DNA from 2 places in the Variovorax robiniae genome. Region 2 is predicted to be linked to the other one. Evidence: predicted binding sites of a transcription regulator. Region 2 holds the regulator's gene; the other holds the start of a gene.
What was found. The regulator HrcA, encoded in region 2, represses chaperone genes, less so after heat shock. The targets are predictions, from matches to a motif close to TTAGCACTCNNNNNNNNNGAGTGCTAA.

Region 1: WKW79_RS07615 (co-chaperone GroES) is a predicted target of HrcA. The motif match lies at 8,776-8,802, and genes of this name have one in related genera.

Annotation. Positions count from the first base shown of each region.
Region 1 is NZ_JBBKZS010000002.1:708,000-722,903, reverse strand. It holds gene dalD (D-arabinitol 4-dehydrogenase) at 1-1,260, shown strand, start outside; gene WKW79_RS07645 (carbohydrate kinase family protein) at 1,266-2,219, shown strand; gene WKW79_RS07640 (AraC family transcriptional regulator) at 2,230-3,168, shown strand; gene xylB (xylulokinase) at 3,345-4,802, shown strand; gene WKW79_RS07630 (hypothetical protein) at 5,264-5,644, shown strand; gene msrA (peptide-methionine (S)-S-oxide reductase MsrA) at 5,786-6,469, opposite strand; gene groL (chaperonin GroEL) at 6,717-8,369, opposite strand; gene WKW79_RS07615 (co-chaperone GroES) at 8,400-8,690, opposite strand; gene WKW79_RS07610 (DUF5624 domain-containing protein) at 8,881-10,035, opposite strand; gene WKW79_RS07605 (ABC transporter substrate-binding protein) at 10,194-11,183, shown strand; gene WKW79_RS07600 (M20/M25/M40 family metallo-hydrolase) at 11,199-12,746, opposite strand; gene WKW79_RS07595 (phosphatase PAP2 family protein) at 12,814-13,515, opposite strand; gene WKW79_RS07590 (hypothetical protein) at 13,642-14,904, opposite strand, start outside.
Region 2 is NZ_JBBKZS010000005.1:87,482-102,385, forward strand. It holds gene rdgB (RdgB/HAM1 family non-canonical purine NTP pyrophosphatase) at 1-384, opposite strand, end outside; gene rph (ribonuclease PH) at 402-1,130, opposite strand; gene WKW79_RS13730 (PP2C family protein-serine/threonine phosphatase) at 1,299-2,204, opposite strand; gene WKW79_RS13735 (serine/threonine protein kinase) at 2,278-3,285, opposite strand; gene WKW79_RS13740 (YicC/YloC family endoribonuclease) at 3,375-4,289, shown strand; gene gmk (guanylate kinase) at 4,295-4,915, shown strand; gene rpoZ (DNA-directed RNA polymerase subunit omega) at 4,938-5,141, shown strand; gene WKW79_RS13755 (RelA/SpoT family protein) at 5,236-7,524, shown strand; gene greB (transcription elongation factor GreB) at 7,488-8,069, opposite strand; tRNA gene WKW79_RS13765 (tRNA-Arg) at 8,432-8,508, opposite strand; tRNA gene WKW79_RS13770 (tRNA-Ile) at 8,606-8,682, opposite strand; gene hrcA (heat-inducible transcriptional repressor HrcA) at 8,736-9,740, opposite strand; gene WKW79_RS13780 (NAD kinase) at 9,769-10,665, shown strand; gene recN (DNA repair protein RecN) at 10,693-12,357, shown strand; gene rapZ (RNase adapter RapZ) at 12,398-13,273, shown strand; gene mutY (A/G-specific adenine glycosylase) at 13,367-14,428, opposite strand; gene WKW79_RS13800 (dynamin family protein) at 14,445-14,904, opposite strand, start outside.

The DNA of each region.
Region 1 (14,904 bases), on a different contig from region 2:
GCCGCGTTGCGTGCGCAAGGTGGCGCCTACATGCTGGAAACCGTGTCGCCCGCCGGCGAGTACCGCTACCAGGAGATCCAGTCGATCCGCGAGGTGCTGCCCTACGAGGCCGACCTTGCGAGCGTGATCGAGCGTGGCGCCGATCCGGCCACGCGCATCATCTCCTTCACCGTGACCGAGGCCGGCTACTACCTCGATGCCAAGGACAAGCTGGACCTGTCCTTCGCCGACCTGGCCTCCGACATCGAGCGCGCGCGCAACGGCGAGCCGGGCAGCACGATCTACGGCGCGGTCTGCGCGATCCTGCGCGCCCGCAAGACCGGTGGCGGCGGGCCGGTCACGCTGCTCAATTGCGACAACCTGCGCCACAACGGCGACCGCTTCCGCAAAGGCCTGCTGGAATTCATCGAGCGCAGCGGCGACGTGTCGCTCCAGGCCTGGGTGCAGATCAACACGACTTGCCCCAACGCGATGGTCGACCGCATCACGCCGCGTCCGCCGCCGGAGCTGCGTGAGCGCGTGCTCAAGGCCACCGGCCACGCCGACGCCGCGCCCATCACCGGCGAGAGCTTCATCCAGTGGGTCATCGAAGACAACTTCATCCAGGGACGACGGCCTGCGTGGGAACGCGTGGGCGTGGAGATGGTGGAGTCGGTGCAGCCCTACGAGGAAGCGAAGATTCGCCTGCTCAACGCCACCCACAGTTGCATCGCCTGGGCCGGTACGCTGATCGGCCTGCAATTCATCCACGAGGGCACGCACACGCCGGCGATCCGCAAGATGGCCTTCGACTACGTCACCGACGACGTGATCCCCTGCCTGAGCCGGCCCGGCACGCCGAGCCCGGTCGACCTGCCGGCCTACCGCGACGTGGTGCTGGACCGCTTCGGCAATCCGTCCATCCGCGACACCAATCAGCGCGTGGCGATGGATGGTTTCTCGAAGATCCCCGGCTTCATCGCGCCGACTGTGCGCGAGCGCCTGGGACGCAATGAAAGCATCGACAGCGTGGCCATGCTGCCGGCGTTGTTCCTCGCCTTCCTGCAGCGCTGGCATCGCGGTGAGATTCCGTACACCTACCAGGACCAGGTCATGGATCCGGCGGTGGGCCATGCAATCTGCGAGGCCGCGGACCCGGTGCTGGCTTTCTGTTCCGACACATCGCTGTGGGGACCGCTGGCCGGTGATACTCGGCTGGTGGATGCCGTGCGCAGCGCCGGCGTCCGAGTCCAGGCTTTTGTGGCGGCGACACCGTCCTGATCACTATGCGAATCGCACTGGCGGGCGAGGCCCTGATCGACTTCACTTGCAGCTCGGGCCTGAGCTTCGAGGGCCACGAGGGCGGGGCGCTGACCAACAGCGCCATCGCCGCCGCGCGGCTGGGACAGCCGACCGGGTTCATCACCCAGCTCTCGACCGACATGTTCGGCGAGCGCCTGCTGCAGCACCTGCAAGGCAACGGCGTCGACACGCAGTTCGTGCTGCGCAGCGCGGCCCCGTCCACGCTGGCCTTCGTCGCGCGCACGCCCACCACCAACCACTACGCCTTCTATACCAAGGGCACCGCCGACACGCTGTGGGCGCCCGCGGAACTGCCCGCGCTGCCCGACAGTTGCCGCTTCCTGCACTTCGGCGGCATCTCCATCCTCACCGAGCCGGCCGCCACGCGCATCACCGAGCTGGTCGAGGCGCAGCGCGGCAAGCGCATCGTGCTGTTCGACCCGAACGTGCGCCCCAGCCTGATTCCCGACATGGACGCCTACCGCGCCAAGCAGCCGCGCTGGCTGGCTGCGAGCGACGTGCTCAAGTTCAGCGATGAAGACGCGGCCTACCTCGCGCCGGGCAAGAGCTTGGCCGAAGCCGCTGCGATGTTCCTGGCGCCGCATGCAGCGGGAGGGCAGGGGCCGCGCGCCGTGGTCGTCACCCGGGGCGGCGACAGCGCTGGCGTATACCGCGCAGGCCGCGCAGTGCTGGAAGTGAAGCCGCCGAAGATCACGGTGGCCGACACCATCGGCGCGGGCGACACCTTCGCCGCCGGCATCTCAGTTGCGCTGCTGGAGCAAGGCGTCGAGCATGCCGCCCAACTCGACACACTGTCCGACGAGGCTTGGCGCGAAGTCCTGCGCTTCGCCGCCACCGCCGCCGCACTCAACTGCACCCGAGAGGGCTGCGACCCGCCAACCCGCGCGGAGCTGCGATCCGCGCTGTCCGTCCCCTGAGGGCCTGACCATGCCGACGACTCGATCCCGCCAAACCCCACGCCAGCGCCAACCGGAGCTGGAGCACGATTTCGCCCGCTCCCCCGCGCTCGGCTATGAAAAGCCCGAAGAAGCCGGCTGGGTCCGCTGCCTCGCCCACGGCTATCCGAGCCAATTGGCGCGCTGGCACTGCCACGACGAGTACGAGCTGCACCTGATCACCGCCACCTCCGGCAAGGCTTTCGTCGGCGACTGGATCGGCCCCTTCCAGCCAGGGCACCTGGTGCTGTGCGGCCCGCGCCTGCCGCACAACTGGATCTCGCTCGATGCGCCCGCCGATGGCGTGAGCACGCGCGACCTGGTGATCCAGTTCCGCCATGAGCCCTTCGCGCAGGCCGCCTCGGAGATCCCGGAGATCGCCGAGGTCATGCAACTGCTGGAGCGCGCCCGACGCGGCATCGAGTTCTTCGGCCTGTCGGAGCGTGCCGAGCGCCATTGGCGCGCTGTCAAGGCCGCACACGGCCTGCGCCGGCTCGGCGCCTTCTGCGACTACCTGGCCGACCTCGCCGAATGCACCGACTACCGCCTCCTGTCCAGCGTGCAGATCAAGGGCGCCGAGGGCGATGCCGAAGGCGACCAGATCAACGCCATTGTCAACCGCATCACCGACAACGTGGCCGAGCCCATCGCCATGGCTGAAGTGGCGGCAGAACTCGGAATGAGCGAAAGCCGCTTCAGCCGCTTCTTCCGCAAGTCCACCGGCAACAGCTTCACCGACTTCGTGAACCAGGTCCGCATCAACAACGCCTGCCACCTGCTGATGCAGACCGACCACTACGTGACCGACATCTGCTATCAGGTCGGCTTCAACAACGTCGCCAACTTCAACCGCCGCTTCCTCGAAATCAAGGGCATGACCCCCAGCGAATTCCGCCGCCAGGCGGACAGCCGCTTTGGCGGGGCGCACTGACGACTCGGCGCAGGCAGCCGAATACGGACAGCCGAACGCAGAAGTCGCAAAGGTGTCGCAGAAGTCGCAAAAGGAATTCAAAAGATTCTTTGGTTTTCTTCTGCGACTTCTGCGCTCTTTTGTCTTCCTTCTGCGTTCGGCTGTCCGCTCCCGTATTCATTCCCGACTGACCCATCATGTACCTCGGACTTGACCTCGGCACCTCCGAACTGAAGGCGCTGCTGCTCGCCGACGACCATCGCATCGTCGGTGTCGCGCGCTCTGCGCTGACCGTGAGCCGGCCGCAACCGCTGTGGTCGGAGCAGGCGCCATCGCAATGGTGGGAGGCGCTCGAATCGGTCATGACGCAACTGCGTGCTGCGCATGCAGATGCGCTGTCGGCGGTGCGCGCCATCGGACTCTCGGGACAGATGCACGGCGCGGTGCTGCTCGACGACAAGGACCAAGTCCTGCGACCCGCCATCCTGTGGAACGACGGGCGCAGCGCCGCGCAATGCGAGCAACTCGCTGCGGCTGTCCCGCGGCTCGGGGAGATCGCCGGCAACCTGGCCATGCCCGGTTTCACCGCACCCAAGCTGCTCTGGGTGCGCGAACACGAGCCCGATGTGTTCACGCGGACACGTCGCGTGCTGCTGCCCAAGGACTGGTTGCGCCTGATGCTCAGCGGCGAGGCGGTGAGCGACATGTCCGATGCCTCCGGCACGCTGTGGCTCGATGTCGGCAAGCGCGACTGGTCCGACGAACTGCTGGCCGCCACCGGACTCACGCGGGCGCACATGCCGCGCCTGGTCGAAGGCAGCGAAGCCTCGGCGACGTTCAAGCCGGAACTCGCTGTGCGCTGGGGCATGCCGCGAGCGGTGCGCATCGCCGGTGGCGCCGGAGACAACGCCGCCAGCGCTGTCGGCATGGGCCTGGTCGCGCCGGGCGAAGGCTTCGTTTCGCTGGGCACGTCCGGCGTGATCTTCGTGTCGGGCGCCGCGTTCGCGCCGAACCCTGCGCAGGCCGTGCATGCCTTCTGCCACGCGCTGCCGGGGCGCTGGCACCAGATGTCGGTGATGCTGTCGGCAGCCAGCGCCGTGAGCTGGGCGTCGCGCACCTTCGGCTTCGGCGATGAGGCAAGCCTGTTGGCCGCTGCGGCCACGCTGGCGCCGGATGCGCGCCAACGTGCGCCGATCTTCCTGCCCTACCTGTCCGGTGAACGGTCCCCGCACAACAACGCGCAGGCCCAAGGTGTCATGTTCGGCCTGACCCAGGCCCATGCGCCCGCTGACATCGCCTATGCCGTCGTCGAAGGCGTGAGCTTCGGATTGCGCGACGGACTCCACACGCTGGATCGCCCCTCGGGCGACCTGTCACTGGTCGGCGGCGGCGCACGCAGCGCATGGTGGGCACAACTGCTGTCCGACATTCTCGAAGTGCCGCTGGCCTTTGGGGAGGGCGGCGAGGCGGGCGGGGCACTCGGTGCCGCGCGCTTGGGCTGGCTGGCCGATGGCGGGGGTGTCGCAACGGTTTGCCGGCGGCCGGCGCTGAAGCAGCGCTTCGTGCCCGACATGTCGCAGGGCGACGCGAATCGCACGCGGCATGGGCGTTTCCAAGTCCTCTACCAAGCGCTCAGGTCGCAGTTCGTGGCCTGAATCGGAGCCTCGGTCCGCTTGCACTGGCTGATCGCCGGAGCGGCCCTCGAAGGTGGCTTATTGCCGAAGGGCTGAGCTTCGGTCAATTGCGCTAACGCGTGCTCAACCTGCTGCGCGCTTCGGCCCGGTGCTCGGGCCCTCCCGATCCCTGTTTCAGTACCTATTGAGCGTTCAGCTGCCCGCAGGGTGGTCGCGATGCGGAGGTGACTGATTTTCAGTGGAAATCTATTGTGAGATGTGCTTTTGCATATTTGATTCACCAAATGTCAAAAGATTGCAAATTTCCAACGGTATCCCAAATTGAGGGGAGGAATTCAAATTGATGCTTCCCAGAGGTGTGCCGGAACATGGCAAACTGATCAAGATTGACCAGTGAAAAGGAGGAAATATCGAAGGGTCTTATTTTTCTCGCTTTCGAGAGAACTGGTTGCGTTTCCACATGTTATTCAAGGGAATAAAAAATGAAATCTACTTTTCCAAAATTCGTTGCTGCATCGCTGGTGCTCGTCGGAGGGGCCGCGTCTGCGGACATCCTGGCAGGAATTGGCTGGGCGGCCAATCAGGCAGCGGTGGTTTGCTATGTATTCAACGCCGGAAGTGGTCCTGTCGACATCACTTCCAAGGCCATCGTCAATGAGGTGACGGGCAATGCGTATCCAGCCGCGGGCAGTTGCACCAATTCGCTGGCGAGCGGAAGAACTTGTGCGCTTACAGCAGCTGTGCAAGCCAATGGTGCAAACACTTGCAAGTTTGTCCTGTCCCCGAGCGGCGCCGATGTCCGGGGGCAAATGGAAGTCAGAAATTCCACGGGAACCATCCTGAACAGCATCGGGCTCCGCTGAGATCAGTCTTGGCAATTGCCCACTTCGCCCATTGCAAGGGATAGGCAAGTTCTATTGCCCGCGGTCTCACATTCGCGAGGAAACAGAAACAAATCAGGTCGCAAATGCGACTTGATTCATTTTTCCGCAACAGGATCGCAATCAGGCCCCGTTCTTGACCAGTACGGGCCGCGTCGAATAGCGGTCCGGGAACAGCTTCCTCAAGTTGTCGATCTTCGGCAGGTCGTTGTAGACGATGTATTCGTCGGCCGGATGCAGCGTCAGGTAGTCCTGGTGGTACGCCTCTGCCGGGTAGAAGCGCTTCTGCAATTCGATGGTGGTCACGATCGGCTTGCTGCCGAAGGTCTTCGCCTGGGTCAGCTGCGCGATGTAGGCCTGCGCGATGCGCGCCTGCTCGACGTTCTGCGCAAAGATGGTCGAGCGGTATTGCGTGCCGGTGTCCGGTCCTTGCCGGTTCAACTGCGTCGGGTCGTGCGCCACCGAGAAGTAGATCTGCAGGATGCGTGCATAGCTGATCTGGCGTGGGTCGTAGCTGATGCGCACCGATTCGGCGTGGCCGGTACGGCCGGAGCCAATCGTTTCATAGTTCGCCGTGCTTTCTTCGCCGCCGGCATAGCCGGACACCGCGTTGGTCACGCCCTTGACGTGCTGGAACACGCCCTGCACGCCCCAGAAGCAACCGCCTGCGAGCACGGCGGTGGCACTGGTGTCGCCGGTCGCCGGATCGGTCGACGGCGCGGGCACGACGACGGCTGCTTCCGCCGCGTGGGCGGCCGGCCGAAGCCAGAGTGCGCCTGACACGATCGCTGCGGACGTGGCGAGCATCGATCGGCGTGTGGCGAGTGAAGAACTTTGGGTGTTCATGGGGGCAGTGGGGCTGGAGAAGATGACCTCGCCAGTGTCCTTCAACGCGCCGCCATTGCCCATGGCAGGGTCATCCGGCCGCCTGACGAGCCGCCGCCGAAGAGACCCGAACAAGCAAAAAAAGAGGCCGCCGAAGCGACCTCTTTCCATTTTTCGCGAGACCCCAGGGAACCGGCTTGGCCGGACCGCTGGTGTCAGCAGCGAGCAATTACATGCCCATGCCGCCCATGCCGCCCATGCCACCCATGTCGGGCATGCCGCCGCCAGCGCCGGCTTCTTCCTTCGGTGCGTCGGCGACCATGGCTTCGGTCGTCAGCAGCAGCGAGGCAACCGATGCAGCGTTTTGCAGCGCGGTGCGGGTGACCTTCGTCGGGTCCAGGATGCCCAGCTCGAGCATGTCGCCGTACGAATCGTTGGCTGCGTTGAAGCCGAAGTTGCCCTTGCCGGCCAACACGGCGTTCACCACCACCGAGGCTTCGCCGCCGGCGTTGTTCACGATCTCGCGCAGGGGCGCTTCGATGGCCTTGAGCACCAGCTTCACGCCAGCGTCCTGGTCAGCGTTGTCACCCTTGATGGAGGCGCCAACGGCTTGCTTGGCACGCAGCAGGGCCACGCCGCCGCCAGCCACAACGCCTTCTTCCACTGCAGCGCGGGTGGCGTGCAGGGCGTCTTCGACGCGAGCCTTCTTTTCCTTCATTTCGACTTCGGTGGCCGCGCCAACCTTGATCACGGCAACACCGCCGGCCAGCTTGGCCACGCGCTCTTGCAGCTTTTCACGGTCGTAGTCGCTGGTCGCTTCTTCGATCTGGACGCGCACTTGCTTGACGCGGGCTTCGATGTCACCAGCAGCGCCAGCGCCGTCGATGATGATCGTGTTTTCCTTGCCCACTTCGATGCGAGCGGCTTGGCCGAGGTCGGCCAGCGTGACCTTCTCGAGCGTCAGGCCGACTTCTTCAGCGATGACCTTGCCGCCCGTCAGGATGGCGATGTCTTCCAGCATGGCCTTGCGGCGGTCGCCGAAGCCAGGCGCCTTGACAGCCACGACCTTCAGGATGCCGCGGATCGTGTTCACGACCAAGGTAGCGAGGGCTTCGCCTTCGACTTCTTCGGCAATGATCAGCAGCGGACGGCCAGCCTTGGCGACTTGTTCCAGCGTCGGGAGCAGGTCACGGATGTTGCTGATCTTCTTGTCGAAGAGCAGGACAAACGGGTTTTCCAGGATCGCCGATTGCTTTTCCGGGTTGTTGATGAAGTAGGGCGACAGGTAGCCGCGGTCGAATTGCATGCCTTCGACGACGTCCAGTTCGCTTTCCAGCGACTTGCCGTCTTCCACGGTGATCACGCCTTCCTTGCCGACCTTGTCCATCGCGTCAGCGATGAGTTGGCCGATGGTGTCGTCGCTGTTGGCCGAGATGGAGCCGACTTGCGCGATTTCCTTGGAGGTGGTGGTGGCCTTCGAAGCCTTCTTCAGCTCGGCGACCAGGGCCGTGACGGCCTTGTCGATGCCGCGCTTCAGGTCCATCGGGTTCATGCCCGCTGCGACCAGCTTGAAGCCTTCGCGAACGATGGCTTGTGCCAGGACCGTGGCGGTCGTGGTGCCGTCACCAGCGTTGTCGCTGGTCTTGGAGGCCACTTCCTTCACGAGCTGGGCGCCCATGTTCTGGAGCTTGTCCTTGAGTTCGATTTCCTTGGCGACGGACACTCCGTCCTTGGTCACCGTGGGGGCGCCGAACGAACGTTCGAGCACCACATTGCGGCCCTTGGGGCCCAGGGTCACCTTGACTGCGTTGGCCAGGATGTTGACACCCTCGACCATGCGTGCGCGGGCTTCGCCGCCGAAGACTACGTCTTTTGCTGCCATGTTGATTTACTCCGTTGAGGATGAGTTGATTTACTTTTCGACGACTGCGAACAGGTCGTCTTCCTTCATGACCAGCAGTTCGTCGCCATCGACCTTGACGGTCTGGCCGCTGTACTTGCCGAACAGGACGCGGTCGCCGACCTTGACGGTCAGGGCCGAGAGTTCGCCCTTGTCGTTGCGCTTGCCCGGGCCGACGGCCAGGATTTCGCCCTGATCGGGCTTTTCTGCGGCTGCGTCGGGGATGACGATGCCGGAAGCGGTCTTGGTTTCGCTTTCAATGCGCTTGACGATCACGCGATCGGCCAAAGGACGAAGTTTCAATTGCATCTCCTGAAGATATGAGAGTCGGGGTTGAATCCGGGCGCCAGCGAGGTTGCCGGCTGCCTATCGACCCAAGGCGGTGCTGTTAGCACTCGGCTTGAGCGAGTGCTAATGATAAGGGCAAATCTGGAGGATTCAAGGGCCGGGAAGGGGTTTCGGGGCCCGACGGGCGCGCGGAGCGCCGCTTTCTCTACGCGGATCCGGTACCCGCGCGCGGCGGGTAGGTTACACCCGTCAGTCCTGGGATCGGCACATCCTCCGGCTTCGTCCCGCCAGCGAGCTGGCCGATCACATAGGACGCGACGACGCTGGAGAGGAGCTGCGTCGGGTCTTCCATGACGAAGCGCAGCCGCGCGACGAAGCTCCACAGGTCCCCGGCGCTCGCGACGCGTGGCGGTGCGCTCACCGTGCGCGTCGCTGGGGTGGCGGTGCATTCGGGGCACTCGCCCGGCGCGAAGCGCGGATAGCCCGGGAACATGCGCCCGGCGAGTTGCGTACGCGCATAAGTGGTCGCCCACAGCCCGCGCAGCCTGGCCTCGCTCGCGGCCCAATCGGCTGGCTGGGTGGAGGTTGGCGCCGTCGGGATGATGAACATGCGGTCTTGCCGCACGGCCCCGCGCGATGCGACGATGAGCGCGTCCACCAGATGGTTGGTGCAACGGGTCAGCGCCGCGGTCGCCCCGCCGTTGCCGGCGGTCAGCACCACCAGCGCCTGGGCCCAGTCGATCCGCAGCCCGCGCAGGAACGAGAGTGTGCTCTGCGTGCCGTTCAGGGCCGTGAGGCAGAAGGTGGCGAGCATCACGTGATTGAAGGGCACCGGGAAGCGCTCGCTGCGGACCTCGAGGACGTCGCCGACGAGCGCGTCGAACGTGCACCGCGAGGGATCGCCTTCCAGGGACGCGAGCCAGGAGAGCGTGAGATCGCACGCATAGGCGACCATGCGCTGGAGGCCTTCGAGGTGCGGCGCCCACGACGGCACGCCAACGCCCGCCCAGAAAGCGACCGTGTTGGCCTCCTGCACGGCCGCAATCTGCGCGGCGAGCCGCTGCGCGTCGCCTTGCCAGGTGGCATTGCCGGCCTCCGCCATGGCGACGATCGAGCCCAGCGCCGGCCCGATGTGCGAGATCCCTGCGAGCTCCGTGAAGCCCCGGGCGCCAAACCGGGTGTCCAGCAGTTCCGGCGGCTGCCCGTTGCCGCGGAACAGGGCGATGGTGGTGCCCGTGACGAGGACGAGCGGCGCGGCGGCGGCCTCGGCCGCCACCTGCCGCGAGAGGTGCGCGCCGATGCTGTCGCCCTGGCCCGCATAGGCCGTGAAGAGTTGGACGAAGGGGGAGGGTGTGTCCATCGGGCGAGGATGTCACCGATCTCGCGCTGCCGCAGTAACGAGGTGAAATCCAGGAGCCAGGCGACCACCGCGCAAATGACTGCGCATGACATGGCGCCTCTCGCACCCTCCGTGGCATGATGGCCGAGCGCTCCCCCTACCCCGGAAAGGCGGTGCTCATGCTCGACAGACGCGAATGTGCCAAGGCGGCATTTTGGGTGATCGCCCTGGGCGTGCCGCTGGTCAGCGCATCGCAATCCGAAGAGCAAGTCCGGCGCGTCGGCTTCCTGTCCGGTGGCCCTCGGCCCGCCGATGGCGCTGTTCCGGCACCCTTGCGAAACGCACTGGACTCCGCGAGCGGCGCCGACGGGCGGCGGATCGTCTACGAAGGCCGCTGGTCCCAGGGCCATCCCGAGCAGTTGCCGGGCCTGGCCGCCGAGTTGATCGCGCTCAAGGTCGACGCCATCGTGACAGTCGGCGGACCTCCCGCAGGCGTGGTCAAGCAGACCACGAAGGTGGTGCCCCTGGTCGTCATCAACGCTGGCGACGTTGTTGAGACAGGCCTGGTCGCCAGCCTGGCGCATCCAGGCGGCAACATCACCGGCATCGACGATCCGGCGGCCGTGCTGAGCGCCAAGCGGCTCGAGTTCGTGAAGGAGCTTGTTCCCCGCGCCCAGCAGGTTGCCGTTCTCTGGAACGCCAGCGACAGCGCGATGACGCTGCGCTTCCACGCGATCGAGAAAGCCGCGCCGGTGCTGGGCGTGACGATCGACCCCCTGCCGGTGCGTGAGCCGGACGACTTCGCAGTGGCGTTGGCCGCCATGAACAAGACAAGGCCCGACGCCGTGATGATGATCACCGACGCCCTCACGATCCTGAACCGCCAGCGCGTCATTGACTACGCGGCCATGCAGCGCATCCCCGCCGTCTACGAATACGCCGCCGAAGTCCGCGCGGGCGGCCTGCTGTCATATGGCGCGGACGCGGCCGAGAACATGGCGCTCGCGGCGGACTACGTGTACCGCATCATCAAGGGCGCCAAGCCCGCCGACCTGCCCGTGGCGCAGCCCAAGCGCTACCACCTGACGATCAACATGTCGACCGCCAGGAGCCTCGGCCTCGTAATTCCCGCCTCTCTCCTGATTCGCGCGGACGAGGTGATCCCATAGCGGCAGCGCAGCGCGCTATCGTCCTCCGAACGGATGCGTGATCAGGCTGTAGATCGTCCGCGTCCCGTCGATGTAGTTGCCCATGCGCATGTTCTCGTTGCTCGCGTGCTGGTTGTTGTCCGCATTGACCAGCGGCACGATCGCGAAGGGCACCTTCAGCGCCTCGACGATCTCGGCCGTGGGTACAGTGCCGCCCATCATGCGGATGCGCACGGGCTCCGGCTTGGCGCCGAAGGCATCGACCATCGCCGTGTAGGCCCACTGGCCGACGGCGGAATCCATCGGCGTGCCGGCCGCGTCGCCGCCTTCGGTCTGCATGTCGAAGCTGGCCAGCTTGTCGTAGCGGGCGCGGTCCTCGTCGGTGGGCTTGCCCTTGACGATGTGATAGCCCTGCTTCTGGATGTGGGCCTCGACCAGCTTGCCAAGGTAGGCGGCGGTGGAATCGGGCGTGGTCCGCACATCGATCTCGGCCACTGCGGTGTCGGGCACGATGTTGGCCGCCTTGTCGCCCACTGCCGCCGACTGCATGCCGCGCACGTTGAGCGAGGGGTACTGCATCGCCTCCTGGTAGTTGGCACCGACCGCATCCGTCTTCGCGATGCCGAGGCGCTTCTTCAGCGCGCCTTCGTCGTCGGGCACCGCGGCCATGATCTTGCGCTCCGCATCGCCGAGCTTCACGTGGTCGTAGTAGCCGGCCACGGTGACGCGCCCCTGCTCGTCCTTCATCGAGGCCAGCAGGGTGGCCAGGCGTTGCGCCGGGTTGGGCGAGTAGTTGCCGTAGTGGCCGCTGTGCAGCGACACCCTGGCGCCGTAAACGGTGAGCCGGGCCATCGCCGCGCCGCGATTGCCGAAGATCAGCGTGGGCCGGTTGGTGGCATGCATCGGGCCGTCGTGGATGACGATGGCGTCGTTGCGCAGCAGGTCGCGGTGCGCGAGCATGACCTTGCCGATCGAGGGCGAGCCCTTTTCCTCCTCGCTGTCGAGCACCACCTTGACGTTGACGCCGGGCTTGTCGCCGCTGGCCTTCAGCGCGTCGATGGCGGCCAGGAACATCATGATCGGCGCCTTGTCATCCGCCGACGAGCGGCCGAACACACGCCACTCCGGATCGACCGGGCCGCTGAAGAGCGGCGCCGAGTCGATTTCTTCCCAGTCGCCCTTCGCGTTCTTGCGCTTGAGCACGGGGACCCACGGGCTCTTCTGCTGCCACTGCTCGGCGATGACCGGCTGGCCGTCGAGGTGCATGTAGAAGAGCACCGTCTTGCGGCTCGGGTCGGCGCCGGGCCATTCGGCGAAGAGCATCGGCTTGCCGTCGTTGGGCAGTTGCTGCGTCGTGAAGCCACGCTTGCGGAAGGCGGCTTCGAGCCAATCGACGTTCTTGCGGATGTCGGCCGGCACGATGGCGTCGTTGGGCAGCGCGAGGAGTTCGAAGTACTCGCGGAAGGTGGCCTGGGCGTACTGCGTCGCCGAGGCGGGCGAGAGTTCTGCGGCGGGCACGTGGGTCGCGCCGAGGGTGGCGACGAGCGTGGCAACGAGGGAGAGATGGCGCATGGTCTTGGTCATGCGCTCGAAGATAACGCGTCCGGCGGCTTGTGCGTGAAGCCGTGGCTCCGTTCCAGGGTCGACCGGGTCAGCGCCAGTTCATCAATGTCGCGCCTAACCGCGGTCGCGCCGCCTGGTGGGCGCGCGTGCGCGAGCCGCGCCATGCGATCACCAGGGCCAGCCAGCAGATGCCTTCCAGGCCAGCGGCAATGACGTCGCTGAAGTAGTGCGCGCCGAGGTAGACCCGGCTGAAGCCGACCAGCAGGATCATCGCGGCGCAGGCCGCCGCGGCAAGCCGCCGCGTTGGCGTCGGCGTTCCGGACAGCAGCGCGCAGATCAGCACGCCGTAGACCAGCATGGCGCCCGAGGTGTGGCCGCTCGGGAAGCTGTAGCCGCTGAAGGTCTGTTGCACGAGGCCGAACGAGGGCCGCGGCCGCGTGAACACATGCTTGATCGCAAAGTTCAGCAGCATTCCCGACGGGATCGCGCAGAACGCCACCAGGCTCCAGAAGTACCTGCGCGTCGCGAACAGCCACCAGGCCAGCGCCATGCCGTACACCCCGATGGCGATCTCGTTGTTGAGCAGGCTCACGATCGTCATGGCGCGCGTTCCGAGCGAGGAACTGTTCGTGGCAAACCACATGCCGATCGCGGTGTCCCACTGGACGAGACCGCTCCCGGTCCGGACCGCGATCGCGACCATGACCAAGGCGAATGCGGCCATCGCGGCGACGAACAGCGGCGCCCGGGACGGGGCGTTCACACGAAGAGGCAGGGGAGGCGTCGGCATCGGGAATTCAGGAATCAGCGCAGTGGATGTCTACCTGGAGCATCCTCGGGGCAACTGACCAGAAGCTTTTCCGACACCGGAACAGGGGAGGCGGCGCGTGCCAAATTTCCGCAATTCGGTCGCCACTCAATCGAAATGCACCGTGGTGCTGCTCTTGCTATCGACCGGACCGGTACAGCCGACGATCACCGGATAGTTGAGATGGGACGACATCCTGGCGGGCGCCTTGAAATCGCATTCGACGAACGCGAGCAGGTTGTCTGCCCGGAAGGGTTGGAGGTCCACGCTCGCCTGCGTGTTGTCGAAGACGCAGCGGTACGCCATCACCTTGTCCGCGTAGGAGATCGACTCATGATCGCCATCTCCTCGCCGGATCGCGCGATGGATCCAGCCCGCCGGGCCGTCGAAGGTACAGTGATCGAGCAACCCCTGGTCGAAGGCATACGCATCCTTGTCGAGAAGGATTCCCGCCTCGCGCTGGTCCTGGAAGAGGATGTTCGCCCAGGTAAAGCCGGTGAGTTGAAGGTTGACCTGATTGTGCAGGACGCCAACCCGGCCGCCCACGAGCGCCAGGTCGACCATGTCGAAAGGGGCCGTCACCCGTTCAGTGATCATCGCCCCCACGAATTGGACCTCGAGGACCGGTTGCGACGGATCGCGCTGCACGATGGCATGCCCGTTACCGACGATGATCACCTTCCGCCGCACGCGCAGGGGCTTGCGGATGCTCACGTCGCGATCGAGCTCGATCACCATCGGCCCGTCGTCCAGCCTGCGTTGCAGCGTGCCATCGTCTTCCGTCGCCCGGCTGGCATCCACGCGCGGCAATCGCACCACGGGCTGGCGGCGCTGCCACCGGGGCCAGGCCGGGGGGCGTTCCCGCACGAACGGACGCCCGTTGTCGAGGATGTTTTCCTGGCCGGTTTCCAGCTCCGAGCGCCAGTAGTACGTCTTGGCCGCGTCGCTGTCGACCCCCTGTGCCTCGTGCGCAAAGCCGCCGACTCCGGCGAGCAGCACTTCGCCGCTCTTGCGGATCTTGATGACGGGTGCCTTCACCTTTCGCTTCAGGTAGCTCTCCTCGTCCAGGCCGTAGACGCTGAAGTTCTTCTGCCCTTCGATCCACAGCCCGCCGTTGCGGGGGTCGAGGGCATTGAAGGCCACGACGGCGTTCCCTTCGCCCTGGCCGGTCACGATCAAGGCCGGCAAGGTGTTGTTCCAGCCGCCGTTGTGGGTCTGCGGGCGCACCCAGCGTATGTTGCGGGTCTTGGTGTTGCGGAAATCCTGCTGCGATTGGTACATCGACACCAGGTCGATGTCCTTCAGTTCCGCGCCGTTGGCAAGAACGCCGCCGCGCATGTCGCGCAGCAAGCCTGGACCGACCGGCATGCC
Region 2 (14,904 bases):
AGCGCTGCGCAAGGCCACCAGCGTGCTGACCAGCGCGGCCCGACGGTCCTCGATGCCGGCCATCTGTTCGAGAAGCGCCCGCACGTTGTTCGAGTCGCCCTTCTCGTAGCCAAATTGGGTCGCGTAGTAGGCCGTGTCCACGCCCGGCAGCCCGCCGAAGGCCTCGACGCAAAGCCCCGCGTCATCGGCAATGGCCGGCAGGCCAGTGACCGCGGCCGCATGCCGTGCCTTGGCCAGCGCGTTCTCCACGAAGGTGCGAAACGGCTCCTCGGCCTCGCCCACGCCCAGCTCCGATTGGCGCACGAGCGTCACGTCCAGCGGCGCGAACAACTGTTGCAACTCGGCCAGCTTGCCGGCGTTGTTGGAAGCGAGAACCAGTTTCATGGGCGGTGATCGTGGTGTTACTTGGCAAGCGCCTGCTGTTGCAGCACGACCAGCTCCTGGATGCCCTTGTCAGCCAGGCCCAGCAACAGGTCCATCTCGGCGCGCGTGAAGGCTGCGCCTTCGGCCGTGCCCTGCACTTCGACGAAGTGGCCGGCACCGGTCATGACAACATTCATGTCCGTGTCGCAGGCCGAGTCCTCGGTGTACTCGAGGTCCAGCAGCGGCGTGCCTTGCACGATGCCGACGGAGATCGCCGCCACCGGGCCGAGGATCGGCGACGCGGGAATGGTGCCCGCGGCCAGCAGCTTGTTCACGGCATCCTGCGCCGCGACGAACGCGCCCGTGATGGCCGCGGTGCGCGTGCCACCATCGGCCTGCAACACATCGCAGTCCAGGTGAATGGTGCGCTCCCCCAGGGCCTTCAGGTCGAACACGGCGCGCATCGAGCGCCCGATCAGCCGCTGGATCTCCTGCGTGCGCCCGCTCTGCTTGCCGCGCGCGGCCTCGCGGTCGCTGCGCGTGTGGGTGGCGCGCGGCAGCATGCCGTACTCCGCCGTGACCCAGCCTTCGCCGCTGCCCCGTTTGTGCGGCGGCACCTTCTCCTCGACCGAGGCCGTGCACAGCACACGCGTGTCGCCGAACTCGATCAGCACCGAGCCTTCTGCATGGATGGTGAAACCGCGCGTGATGCGCACCGCTCGCAATTGGTCGGCAGCGCGGCCGTTGTTTCGTGTGAAGGTCGTCATGGATTGAATTGCAAGATTGAATTGATAAAGCCGCCCCTCAGGGCGCGCCCTGAGGGTAGGAGATTTCGTAGCGAGCGCTCCGAGGTCGGGTCGAGCAGCGGAACCGTACTCCAGTACGGTGAGCAGCGCAGGCCCGAGATCGGTGCGCGCAGTAGAAAGATCCTGCCCTCAGGAGGGTTTGCGGGAGGCGGAGCGGCGGATGGCTTCGTTGATTTCGGCGATCGACCTTTCGATCGCGTCCTCATCCAGATCGTCCGCCTCGCCATCCGACGGCATGCCCGCCTGAATCGTCGAAGCGAACACGCCTTCGCTGATGGCATCGGTCGACACGCCACGCTCATTGCCCGGCACGTCGGGCGTTTCCCATTCGAGCGCAATCAGTGTCACGTTGTCGCTGTGCGCACCGCCGTTGCGCAATGCCGCTTCGGCCAACTCAGGAGCCGCATCGGACACCGGCCGGTTGGACAGTGTCCGCACGATTTGCTCGTCGTCCAGCACGCCCCACACGCCATCGGAGCACAGCATGATGCGGTCGCCCTGCTGCAAGGTCAGCGGCGCCGAGACATCCAGCGTCGGCGTCGATGGCGAGCCAAGACACGTCAGCAGCAAATTCCGATTGACGGGTTCATTGCCCCCGTCGAGCCGCGGCCGCTCGGCATGCGAATGGTCGCGCGTGCGCATCAGCAGCTGCCCGTGGCGCACCACGTACAGCCGCGAGTCGCCGCAATGCACCCAGGTCGCCGTCGTGCCTTGCAGCACCGCCGCCACCAGCGTCGTGCGGGGCGTGTCCAGCATCGCCTTGTTGCCCGCATAGCGCATGATCTGCTGATGCGCCGACAGCGCGGACGACGTGAGGAAGGCGCGCACATCCTTCACCACCGGCCGCGCTTCGCGCTGGTAGAGCGCGGCAATGGTCTGCAGCGCCATCTGCGCCGCAACCTCGCCCTCGGGGTGCCCACCCATGCCATCGGCGAGAACGAACAAGCCGGACTCCCGCGTGTAGCAGTAGCCCATGCGGTCTTCGTTCTTGACGCGGCCGCCTTTGCGGCTGACCTGGAATACGGAAAATTTCATGAGCGCTCGCACGGCAGCCCGAAGGGCGCGAAAGCCCGCACAAGGGGCAGCGGTTGGTGGAGAGCTTGCAAATTCATGCCGGCCGGGTCGTGGGAGCCGCCGCCTTGGGCAACCCCTTCTTTTCAGATGAGCGCATGTTGTCGATCGACAAGCGCACCTTCTCGCTGACGCTGAGCTTCGTGTAGCGGCGTTCGCCCTCGCGGCTCAGTTCCTTCTGCAACGCGAACACCGACTGCGGACGCGACAGCGGATCGAGCGACATGCACCACTCGACCACCTCGATCAAGTTGTCCGAATAGATGCCGCGCAGCCGCGACAGCGACAGGCTCAGCCGGTCCTTCTCGATGCGCTGCGGAGCGTCGTTGGGCGGATAGCCCTGCATGCAGGCATAGATGCAGGCGCCGATCGCATAGATGTCGGTCCACGGGCCCATCGACGAATCGCGCCGGTACATCTCGGGCGCGGCAAAGCCCGGCGTGTACATCGGCCGGATGAAGTTGCCTTCCTTCGACAGCACCTCGCGCGCCGCGCCAAAGTCGATCATCACGGCGCGATCGTCATCGGTCACGAAGATATTGGCCGGCTTGATGTCCAGGTGCAGCATCTTGTGCTGGTGCACGATGCGCAGGCCGCGCAGGATCTCGTCGAAGAGGGAGCGGATGGTCGACTCCCTGAATACTTTCTGCTTCTTCAAGTCGCGTGCGGTGACGATGAAGTCCTGGAGCGTGGCGCCTTCCAGGTTGTTCATCACCATGTAGACCGTCTCGTTCTCGCGGAAGAAGTTCAGCACGCTCACCACCGAGGCGTGCGAGATCTGCGCAAGCGAGCGCCCTTCCTCGAAGAAGCTCTTGAGCCCCAGCCGATACAGCGACAGCTTCTCCGGCGCGACCTGCGGCGCCAGTTCGCCGACGCCGCGCGTGGCCAACGAAGACGGCAGGTATTCCTTGATCGCTACCTGCTGGCCGGAAGGGTCGACTGCAAGATAGACGACGCCGAATCCGCCTGCGGATATCCGCCGGATCACGCGGTATCCGCCGATCACTGTATCGGGCAGCAGGGGCGACGGTTTGACCTTTGACATAATCCGGGAGTTTCACCCGAAGGCGAGTGTGCGGCAAGCGAACGCTGTGCCGGAGCCACGGTGTGAACAACAATTCACAGTGAGGCGCAATGCCAGTTTACAGCATGACCGGCTACGCCAGTGGCCAGAACACCCCCGGTGGAGGCCACGCTGACGCGGACTCGCGCCCCGCGGCTGCAGGCCGCCTGGGTGTCGAAATCCGCTCGGTCAACAGCCGATTCCTCGACCTGACCTTCAAGCTGCCGGAGGAGCTTCGGCAGCACGAACCCGCCTTGCGCGAACTGCTCACGCGCAGCCTCAAACGCGGCAAGGTGGAGCTGCGGGCCAACTTCGAGAACAGCGCCGCATCGGGCGTGGTGGAACCTTCCACCCGACTGCTCCAACGCCTGAATGGCGTGCAGGATGGCATCCGGGCCTGGCTGCCCACCGCACGCGAACTCAGCGTGGCCGACGTGCTGCGCCTGGCCAGCGGCGACGGCAGCCAGCGCGGCGACTGGGGCCCGGACCTTCTGGAGGTCAGCACCAAGGCACTCGCCGCCATGATGGAAGCCCGTGCCCGCGAAGGCGCCCGCCTCGCCACCATGCTCAGCGACAACCTCGGCGAATTGCGCAAGCTCGCCGAACAGGCCGGCCCGCTGGTGCCGCAACTGGTCGAGCAGCAACGCAACCGCTTCCTCGAACGCTGGCAGGACGCCATGGGCCTGGTCGGCGGCACCCTGCCCGAGGCCGCGCAGGACCGCGCACTGACCGAGGCAACCGCCTTCGCCATCCGCATCGACGTGGCCGAGGAACTCACCCGTCTCAGCTCCCACTTGGACGAGATCGAGCGCCTCATCGCCAAGGGCGGCGAGATCGGCAAGCGCCTCGACTTCCTCATTCAGGAACTGCACCGCGAAGCCAACACGCTGGGCTCCAAGTCCGCGGCGCTCGAACTCACGCGCATCGGCGTCGACATGAAAGTGCTGATCGAGCAGATGCGCGAGCAAGTGCAGAACATCGAATAAGAAAAATGGATTACCCCGGAAACATCTTCGTGGTGGCAGCGCCCAGCGGCGCCGGCAAGTCGAGCCTGGTGAAGGCGCTGATGGAACTCGATTCGGCCGTGCAGCCCTCGGTCTCGCACACCACGCGCGCCCCGCGCGGCCAGGAAAAGCATGGCCGCGAATACTTCTTCACCTCCGACGGCGAGTTCGATGCCATGGTCTCGGCCGACGGCTTCGTCGAATGGGCCCACGTGCACGGATGCCGCTACGGCACGTCGAAGAAAGCCATCGAGGAGCGCGTGGCGCAGGGCGCCGACGTGGTGCTGGAAATCGACTTCCAGGGCGCCATCCAGATCCGCAAGACCTTTGCCAACGCGGTGCTCATCTTCATCCTGCCGCCGAGTTGGGAAGAGCTGCGCTCCCGGCTGGAACGCCGCGGCGAAGACCGGCCCGACGTGATCGAGTTGCGCCTGCGCAATGCGGCCACCGAGATGGCCCGGGCGGGGGAATTCGATTTCGTTATAATCAACGAGTTATTCGAGCGTGCGCTTTTCGACCTGAAAGCCATTGTTCACGCCCAGCGGCTGCGTTATTCCGCCCAGCGCCGCGCGCGGGCCGACACCTTCGCCGCACTGAACATCCCCTGACACCGACCACCGAAAGTTCATCATGGCCCGCATTACCGTCGAAGATTGCCTGCTTCAGATTCCGAACCGCTTCCAACTCGTGCTGGCCGCAACGTACCGCGCCCGCATGCTGAGCCAGGGCCATGCGCCCAAGATCGAGAGCAAGAACAAGCCCGGCGTGACCGCGCTGCGCGAGATCGCCGAAGGCAAGATCGGCCTGGAAATGCTCAAGAAGGTGCCGGGCTGATCATTCGTCCGCGCTTTCGTATAGAGGCACCGCTTGCGGTGCCTTTTTTGTGGGCAAACCCCAGCTCCCGAATGGCACGCTAAAGTCGAGGGCTATGAGCGCAGTCGCCAAACCCGAGCCCAATGCCCCGCGGGGTGCTGCTCGGCCGAGCCCTGCCGCCCTCAACGCCGCCGCGGCCAGCTTCGCCGCCCTCACCGCCCGCCTCGACTACCTCAGCGCCGAAGACACCGAACTGGTCCGCCGCGCCTACCGCTTCGCCGACGAGGCCCACCTGGGCCAATTGCGCAACAGCGGCGAGCCCTACATCACCCATCCGATCGCGGTCGCGGCCCAGTGCGCCGAGTGGAAGCTTGATGCGCAAGCGCTCATGGCGGCGCTGCTGCATGACGCGATCGAGGACTGCGGCGTCACCAAGCCCGAGTTGATCGAGCGCTTCGGCGCACCGGTCGCCGAACTGGTCGACGGCCTCACCAAGCTCGACAAGCTCCAGTTCAACACCCGCGAAGAGAACCAGGCCGAGTCCTTCCGCAAGATGCTGCTGGCGATGGCCCGCGACGTGCGCGTGATCCTCATCAAGCTGGCCGACCGCACCCACAACATGCGCACGCTGGACGATGCGCCGCGCGAGAAGTGGGGTCGCATTGCAGGGGAGACGCTGGAGATCTATGCGCCCATCGCACACCGCCTGGGCCTGAACCAGACCTATCGCGAGTTGCAGGAACTCTCGTTCCGGCACCTGAAGCCGTGGCGCTATGCGATCCTGTCGAAGGCCGTCAACAAGGCCCGCAGCCGCCGGCGGGACCTGATCCAGAAGGTGCAGCGAGAGCTCGAAACCGCCTTCGCCGCCGCGGGCATCAGCGTGCGCATCGCAGGCCGCGAGAAGACGCTCTATTCGATCTATCGCAAGATGGACGAGAAGCACCTCAGCTTCGCGCAGGTCACCGACATCTACGGCTTCCGGCTGATCGTGCCGAACGTCATCGCCTGCTACACCGGCCTCGGCATCCTGCACCAGATGTACAAGCCGCTGCCCGGCAAGTTCAAGGACCACATCGCGATTGCCAAGCTCAACGGCTACCAGTCGCTGCACACCACGCTGGTGGGGCCATCGGGCGTCAACGTCGAGTTCCAACTGCGCACCGAGGCCATGCACGTAGTGGCCGAATCCGGCGTCGCGGCGCACTGGCTCTACAAGGCGACGGACAACGCCTCGCCCTCGCGCGAGCGGCTCGGCGCGAAGTGGTTGCAATCCCTGCTCGATATCCAGGACGAGACGCGCGATGCCGCGGAATTCTGGGACCACGTCAAGGTGGACCTGTTCCCCGACGCGGTCTATGTATTCACGCCCAAGAGCCAGATCCTCGCCTTGCCGCGCGGCGCCACGGTGATCGACTTCGCCTACGCCATCCACAGCAACATCGGCGACCACACCTCGGCCGCGCGCATCAACGGCGACCAGGTGCCGCTGCGCACCGAGCTGAAGAACGGCGATGTGGTGGAAGTCATCACCGCGCCGGTCTCGACACCGAACCCGGCATGGCTGGGCTTCGTGCGCACCGGCCGCGCGCGGTCGAAGATTCGCCACTACCTCAAAACCCTGGCCCATGCCGAATCCGAAGGCCTCGGCGAGAAGCTGCTGGCCCAGGCGCTGCGCGCCGAAGGCCGCAACAAGGTGCCGCCGGACGACGGCGAATACCAGGCCATCTGGGAAAAGCTGTTGCGCTTCACCGCCAATCGCTCGCGCTCAGAGTTGATGACCGACATCGGGCTTGGCCGGCGCATTGCGAGCATCGTGGCCAAGCGCCTCATGTTCCTGCTGGCCGAGCGCGGAGAGAAGCCCGATGCCCTGCTGCTGACGCGCGAGCGCTTCACCGCGCACGAGACCGTCTCGCAAGGCGGTGTCACGCTGGATGGGAGCGAGAACTCGTCGGTGCGCTTCGCACTCTGCTGCCGGCCCATTCCAGGCGATCACATCGTCGGCTACCTGGGCCACGGCGAAGGGCTGGTCGTGCACACCAACGAATGCGGCGTCGGCCAACGCCTGCGGCACCGCGACAGCGAACGATTCTTCGCGGTCGAATGGGCCGAGGAACCGGTGCGCACCTTCGAGACCGGTGTGGTCGTGACGGTGCGCAACGACAAGGGCGTGTTGGCGCGCGTCGCAGCCACGCTGGCCGAAGCCGAGGCCGACATCACGCACGTCGAGATGGCCGATGAGACACCGCAGGATTCGACCGACCTGCGCTTCGTGATCGCGGTGCGCGACCGCGCGCATCTGGACCTGGTGCTGCGCGCCGTGAAGCGAACCCCTTCGGTGCTGGTGGCGAATCGCGTGGTGCCCGCGCCCTACTCGGCCGACCCGACGACACCCGGCGCCGGGTAACGCACCGATAGCACCTCGATCTCCTGTGCGCCACGCGGCGTGACGAGCTTCACCACATCGCCTTCGCGCGCCTTTAGTAAGGCCCGCGCGATCGGCGAGATCCAGCTCACCTGCGCATGCTGGCTCTGGGCTTCATCGATGCCGAGGATGGTGACGCTGTGCTCCTCGCCCGCCGGGTCCGCGTATTCCACCGTCGCGCCGAAGAAGACCTGGTCGTTGCCGTGATGCACTGACGGATCGGTGACCTCGGCCACTTCGAGCCGCATGGTCAGGAAGCGGATGCGCCGGTCAATTTCCCGCAGCCGCTTCTTGCCGTAGAGGTAGTCGCCGTTCTCGGAACGATCGCCGTTCTTCGCGGCCCAGTGCACCGCCTCGACCACCTTCGGCCGCTCCTCGTCCATGAGGTTGAGCAGTTCATCGCGCAGGCGTGCGTAGCCTTGCGGCGTCATGTAGTTCTTGCTGCCCGCCGGCAGCGGCGGCAATCCGCCGTCCGCGCCATCGTCGTCCTCGTCGGCGTCCGACTCTTTGGTGAATGCTTTGCTCATCTGCCAATGCTAAGGAAAAGCTGTGTCCCTCGGCGTGTTGTGAACATCCGCATCATGGATTTGGAGGCCGCCCGGCATCGGGCTCACGTAGCGCCGGCGGCGCCGGATCAAGGCTGCCCTGGTCAAGTGGGGCAAGGTCGTGAAGAGGGCACGAATCCAGCAGGACTGGGCGCCAGACGGTACGCAAATAGGTGCGACAGGCAACTGTTGCTACGGGCACACGCATGCCGATGCGCGTGACGACGGTCTCATTTGTGGCTGTCACGGCGCAGGTGCCCTTGCGAGGTCAGTCGGCTTACAAGAATGCCGTGCAAAAGCAGAAAAGCCCCGGATCCTTCGAAAGGATCCGGGGCTTACTGACTTGGTGCGGCTGGCAGGAATTGAACCCACGACCCCTTGGTTCGTAGCCAAGTACTCTATCCAACTGAGCTACAGCCGCGAAGCTTTGAATTATAGCATGTACTTTTCATGACTTTCCCGGGTCGGGTGAAATGAATTTGTAAATGCCTTTCCAACGCAGTCCCGCAAGGCAGGACTGGTAGGCCGTGTTGGACTTGAACCAACGACCAAAGGATTATGAGTCCTCTGCTCTAACCAACTGAGCTAACGGCCCGCGCGGCGGGGATTCTAGTCGGCGCCCCGATGTGCTCTTGATCGGAATCGCCTTTACTTGCGCCCACTCAACGCATTGCTTACCAGCCGCGACGTGATGTCGACGATCTGGATCATGCGTTCATAGGGCATGCGCGTCGGCCCGATCACGCCGAGCGTACCGACCACCTGCCCATCGACTTCATAGTTCGCGCTGACCACCGAAAGCTCCTCGACAGGCACGAGCTGGCTCTCGCCGCCGATGAAGATGCGCACCCCTTCGGCCTTGCTCGACACGTCCAGCAGCCGCATCAATTGCGCCTTCTGCTCGAACATGTCGAAGGCCCGGCGCAACTGCCCCATGTCGCTGGAGAAATCGCTGACCGACAGCAGGTTGCGCTCGCCCGACACGACCACCTCATCCTGCGCCTCGTTCAGCACCTCGCTGCTCACGACCACGGCCGCCTGCATCAGCGATGCGATCTCGCCGCGAAGCTTTTCCATTTCCGATTGCAGCCGGTCGCGCACCTGCTCGATCGACAGGCCTGCGAAGTGGGTGTTGATGTAGTTGGACGCCTCGACCAGTTGCGAGGGCGTGTAGTCGGTCTCCGGAAAGATCACGCGGTTCTGCACGTCCCCATCGGGCGAGACGATGATCACCAACAGGCGACGATCCGACAGCCGCATGAACTCGATGTGCCGAAACACCGATGGCCGCCGCGGCGCCATCACCACGCCCACGAAATGCGACAGGTTCGACAGCATCGCAGCCGCGTTGGCAATCACCTTTTGCGGCTGGTCCGGCGACAGCGGCGGTGTCGTGAAAGGTTCACGCCGGCTGGTCAACATGGTGTCGACGAAGAGACGATAGCCGCGTGCCGTGGGGATGCGTCCGGCCGAGGTGTGCGGGCTGGCGATCAGCCCCAGTTCCTCGAGGTCGGACATCACGTTGCGGATGGTCGCCGGCGAAAGCTCCAGGCCCGCCGTCCGCGACAGCGTGCGCGATCCCACGGGTTGACCGTCAGCGATGTAACGTTCAACGAGGGTCTTGAGAAGCAGCTTGGCGCGGTCGTCCAACATCTGGCAATTTTAATGTTGTAATTTGGACATGACCTCTCGCTTCCGGCACGTCGCCCTCATTGGCAAATACCAGGCGTCCGGCGTCCGCGCGCAGGTCGATGCGCCCGACAGCGTGACCTCAGAGATCGCGACTTTCCTCGAAAGCCAGGGCTGCGAAGTGATCGTCGAGGAGTCGGCCAACGCAGCACCCGGCTCGGGCCGCTACCGTGCCCTCACGCTGGACCAGATTGGCGAGCAATGCGACCTCGGCCTCGTGGTGGGGGGCGACGGCACCATGCTGGGCGTCGGGCGCCAACTGGCACGCCACGGCTTGCCGCTGATCGGGATCAACCGCGGCCGGCTCGGCTTCATCACCGACATTCCGCTCGACAGCTACCAGGCCACGCTCATCCCGATGCTCGCCGGCGAGTTCGAGGAAGACCATCGCAGCCTGATGCATGCCCAGGTGATCCGCAACGAGGAAGTGGTCTTCACCGCGTATGCGATGAACGACGTGGTACTGAACCGCGGCGCCACGTCCGGCATGGTGGAATTGAGCGTGTCGGTGGGCCGGCACTTCGTGGCCAACCAGCGCGCGGATGGCCTGATCATCGCGACGGCCACCGGCTCCACGGCCTATGCCCTCTCGGCAGGCGGCCCGCTGCTTCATCCGGCGATACCGGGCTGGGTGCTGGTGCCGATCGCGCCGCACACCTTGTCGAACCGCCCCATCCTGCTGCCCGACGCGGACGAGGTCACCATCGAACTCGTCGCCGGCCGCGATGCGAGCGCCAATTTCGACATGCAGTCGCTGGCCTCGCTGCAACACGGCGATCGCATCGTGGTGCGCCGCTCCGACTACCGCGTGCGCTTCCTCCACCCCAAGGGCTGGAGCTACTTCGACACGCTGCGCAAGAAACTGCATTGGAACGAAGGCGGATCATGAACCCCCTCGTTTTTCGGGAGACCTGACTTGGCATTGAGACGCATCGCCCTGCGCGATTTCGTGATCGTGCGTGAACTCGAACTCGACCTGTCGAGCGGGTTCACGGTGTTGACCGGCGAGACCGGCGCGGGCAAATCCATCCTCATCGACGCGTTGCAACTGGCGCTGGGCAATCGGGCTGATGCCGGATCGGTGCGCGAAGGTGCCGAGCGGCTCGACGTGTCGGCGGAGTTCGATGCCGATGCCGCGCTGGGCGGCTGGCTCGACGAAGGTGGTTTCGAGGCCGGCGATGCGCTGCTGCTGCGTCGCACGGTCGACCTGCAAGGCCGCAGCCGCGGCTGGATCAACGGCAGCCCGGCCACGGCGACGCAATTGCGCGAACTCGGCGATCGGTTGCTCGACATCCACGGCCAGCATGCATGGCAGAGCCTGACGCGGCCCGAAGCGGTGCGCGGCCTGCTCGATGCCTATGCCGGCGTGAGCACAGAGGCGCTGGATGCGAGCTGGCAGGCTTGGCGGCAGTCGCTGTCGACGCTCGAAACGGCGCGGTCCGCGCAGGATTCGCTGCAGCGCGACCGCGAGCGCCTGCAATGGCAGATCGGCGAAGTCATGAAGCTTGCGCCCGGCGTCGACGAGTGGGAGGAACTGTCGGCCAACCATGCGCGCGCATCGAATGCGCAGACGCTGATCGAGGCGGCCGAAGGCGCGCGCGAGGCGCTCGAGGGCGACGACGGTGGCGCGCTCAGCGCCCTGACCCGCGCCGCGACGCTGCTGCAGAACTGCGAGCACATCGAGCCCGAATTCAAGGCGCTCGGCGAAGTGCTCGCGTCGACCGTCGCACAGGCGGCCGATGCGGTGCACTCGCTGCATGGCTACCTGCGGCACGCCGACACCGATCCACAGACCCTGGCCGAACTCGACGAACGCATGGGCCTCTGGATGTCGCTCGCCAGGCGCTACAAGCGCGGTCCGGCCGACCTGCCAAGCCTGCTCGCCGGCTGGCAGGATGAACTCAAGGCCCTCGACGCGGCCAGCGATCTCGAGGCACTGGAACGCGTCGAACAGGCGGCACAGCAAGCCTTCATGAAGGAAGCCGGCGCGGTCGGCAAGATTCGCAAGCAGGCGGCACCCAAGCTCGCCAAGGCGGTCACGCTGGCCATGCAAGGCCTCGGCATGCAGGGCGGCAGCTTCGAGGTGAAGCTCCAAGCGCTCGCCCAACCCGGCCGCGCGGGCCTGGAGGACATCAGCTTTCTCGTCAGCGGCCATCCCGGCAGCACGCCGCGGTTGATCGGCAAAGTGGCGTCCGGCGGCGAGTTGTCGCGCATCGCGCTCGCCATCGCCGTCACGACCAGCGAACTCGGCGCTGCGCAGACCCTGATCTTCGACGAGGTGGATGCGGGTGTCGGCGGTGCGGTGGCCGAGACGGTCGGTCGCCTGATGAAGCAACTGGGCCGCGACCGACAGGTGCTTGCCGTGACCCATCTGCCGCAGGTTGCCGCGTGCGCCGACCATCACCTGGTCGTGGCCAAGCGCCAGGTCGCCGGCCGCACCGAAAGCGGCGTCACACCGCTCGAAGGCCCGGCGCGCGAGAAGGAAGTGGCGCGCATGCTCGGCGGAGAGAAGGTGTCGCAGACCTCGCTGGCGCATGCGCGCGAGATGCTGGGCAAGACTTCGACGGAGGCGCGAGCATGAGTGCGCCGTACACGAAGTGCCAGGCGTGGGGACTGAAGCCATGAGCCTTGACCTGGTGCTCATCACCGGCATGTCGGGCTCCGGCAAGTCGGTCGCGCTGCATGCGCTGGAAGACGCGGGCTACTACTGCGTCGACAACCTGCCGCCCGAACTGCTGATGCCTTTCATCACGCTGCAGCATGAGCAGCAGGCCGAGCGAGTGGCGATCGCGATGGATGTGCGAAGCGGCGTCTCGCTGCCCCTGGTGCCGCAGCAGCTTGAAACGCTTCGGCGTGATGGTGTCTCCCTGCGCTCGCTCTTCCTCGACTCGACCACCGACGCCCTCGTGCGGCGCTATTCGGAAACGCGCCGCCGCCATCCGCTCTCGCGTCAGGAAAGCCGAAACGACGTGCCCGAGACCCAGCGCGTGCTGATCCAGGCGATCGAACTTGAACGGGAACTGCTGGCCGAATTGCGCGACGGTGCCGACGTCATCGACACCAGCATCATCCGCCCCGCGCAGTTGCAGAGCTACGTGAAGATGCTGATCTCGGCACCCCAAAGCGCATTGACGCTGGTGTTCGAATCCTTCGCCTTCAAGCGCGGCGTGCCGCTCGACGCAGACTACGTGTTCGACGTGCGCATGCTGCCGAACCCGCACTACGTCCCCACGCTGCGCCCCTTGACCGGCCGCGACGAGCCCGTCATCGAATGGCTGCGCCAGCATGACGACGTGGCGCGCATGTACGGCGACATCGAGCAGTTCCTCACCCGCTGGCTCGACGCCCTCGCACGCGACCACCGCAGCTATGTGACGGTGGCCATCGGATGCACGGGCGGCCAGCACCGCTCAGTGTTCCTGGTGGAGCAACTGGCGCGCGGCTTCGGCGAACGCTGGGCTGCGCTCAAGCGGCATCGGGAACTGGACGGGATATAGCGTCTCTTGTCCAGAGGACCCGAATTCGAACATCCGGACGCAGTGGACGCGAAACCTTCGCGTCCCCTCTGCGTCCGGTTCCCGAGCCCGTATTCAGCGCTCGTCTGAAACCAGCAGCTTGCGCACAGGCGCAGGAAGGCCCAGTCCTTCCCATTCATGCGGCGAAAACCACTGGCCTTCACCCGGCATCGCAGCCTTTGCGTCGCTTTCCAGCCCCATCGGATGCAGATGCAGGTCCTTGTGGGTCAGCACATGCAGGAACGGCGCACCTTCGTGCACATTGGCGCGCACCGAGGGGGGCAGCGCCTCAATCAGCGCAGCATGGCTCTCGAACACCGGCAAGCAAAAGAGGCCAGCCCAGATACCCCGCACCGGGCGCTTCTGCAGCCACGTGCGGCCCGCCGCATCGCGTGCCTGCAGCAGCCAGAGCGACTGCGAGCTGCGCTTGAGCTTGCGCGTCTTGACCGGGTAAGCCTCGGGCGCACCCTCTCGCCGCGCCACGCAGATTTCGTTCACCGGGCATAGGAGACAGTTCGGCTTGCGCGGCATGCAGACGGTCGCGCCCAAATCCATCAGCCCCTGCGTGTAGCTTTCAATCGCGCCACTCTCCGAGGCCGCCGGCAGCAGTTCCGTCGCCATGCCCCAAAGCACCCGCTCACTGGCGCTGGAAGAAAGGTCCGAATCAAAACCAAGCACCCGCGTCAGCACGCGCTTGACGTTCCCGTCAAGGATCGCAACACGCTCACCAAAGCAGAACGCCGCGATGGCCGCCGCCGTCGAACGACCGATGCCGGGCAGCGTTTCCAGGTCCTCCGATCGCCGCGGAAACTGGCCGCCAAAGCGCGCCATGACCTCCTGCGCACAGCGATGCATGTTGCGCGCCCGGCTGTAGTAGCCCAGGCCGCTCCACAGCCCGAAGACCTCGTCCTCCCCTGCCGTGGCCAATTCGGCAACGGTCGGAAAACGCGCGAGGAACCGGTCGAAGTAGCCCAGCACGGTCGACACCTGAGTCTGCTGCAACATCACCTCCGACAGCCACACGCGGTACGGGTCGCGCGTGTTCTGCCAGGGCAGTTCGCTGCGCCCATGCGAACGCTGCCAGCGAACCACGCTGGCAGCAAATACGGAAGCAATCAGGGTGGAAGGCGCGGCCACCGGGGCCGCGCGACGCTCACGCGGCACGAAGCTCGTTGTTCTGCGCGGCGGACGTGCTCGGCGGCTCGTTGCTGGTCAGCAGGGACGTCAGTTCGCGCAGCCGACGGTGCAATTCCACCAGGCCAGCTTCCTGTGCGCTCAGTTCGACGAGGCGCTCTTCCAGATTCCCGGCGGCCTGCTGGATGCGATCGACCGCTTCGATGCGCTTGCCGAAATTGCGGCGCCGCTCCTTCAGCTGCGCATCGAGCTGGGCCCCCGCGCCCTTGCTCCAGCGCTCGACTTCGCTCATGGCTGCCTCGTTCACCACGCGCAGCCGGCTGGACAGCGCCCGCACCAGCTTGTCGCAGAACTCGGGTTGCGCCAGCTTGAGGATGTTGCCCACGCCCAGGTACTGCGTGTGGCTCTGCTCGATCATGCTCATCTGCTCCTCGAACTCCTTCAGGTTCGGCTCGGCAGGCGCGAGCAGCGTGAAGCCG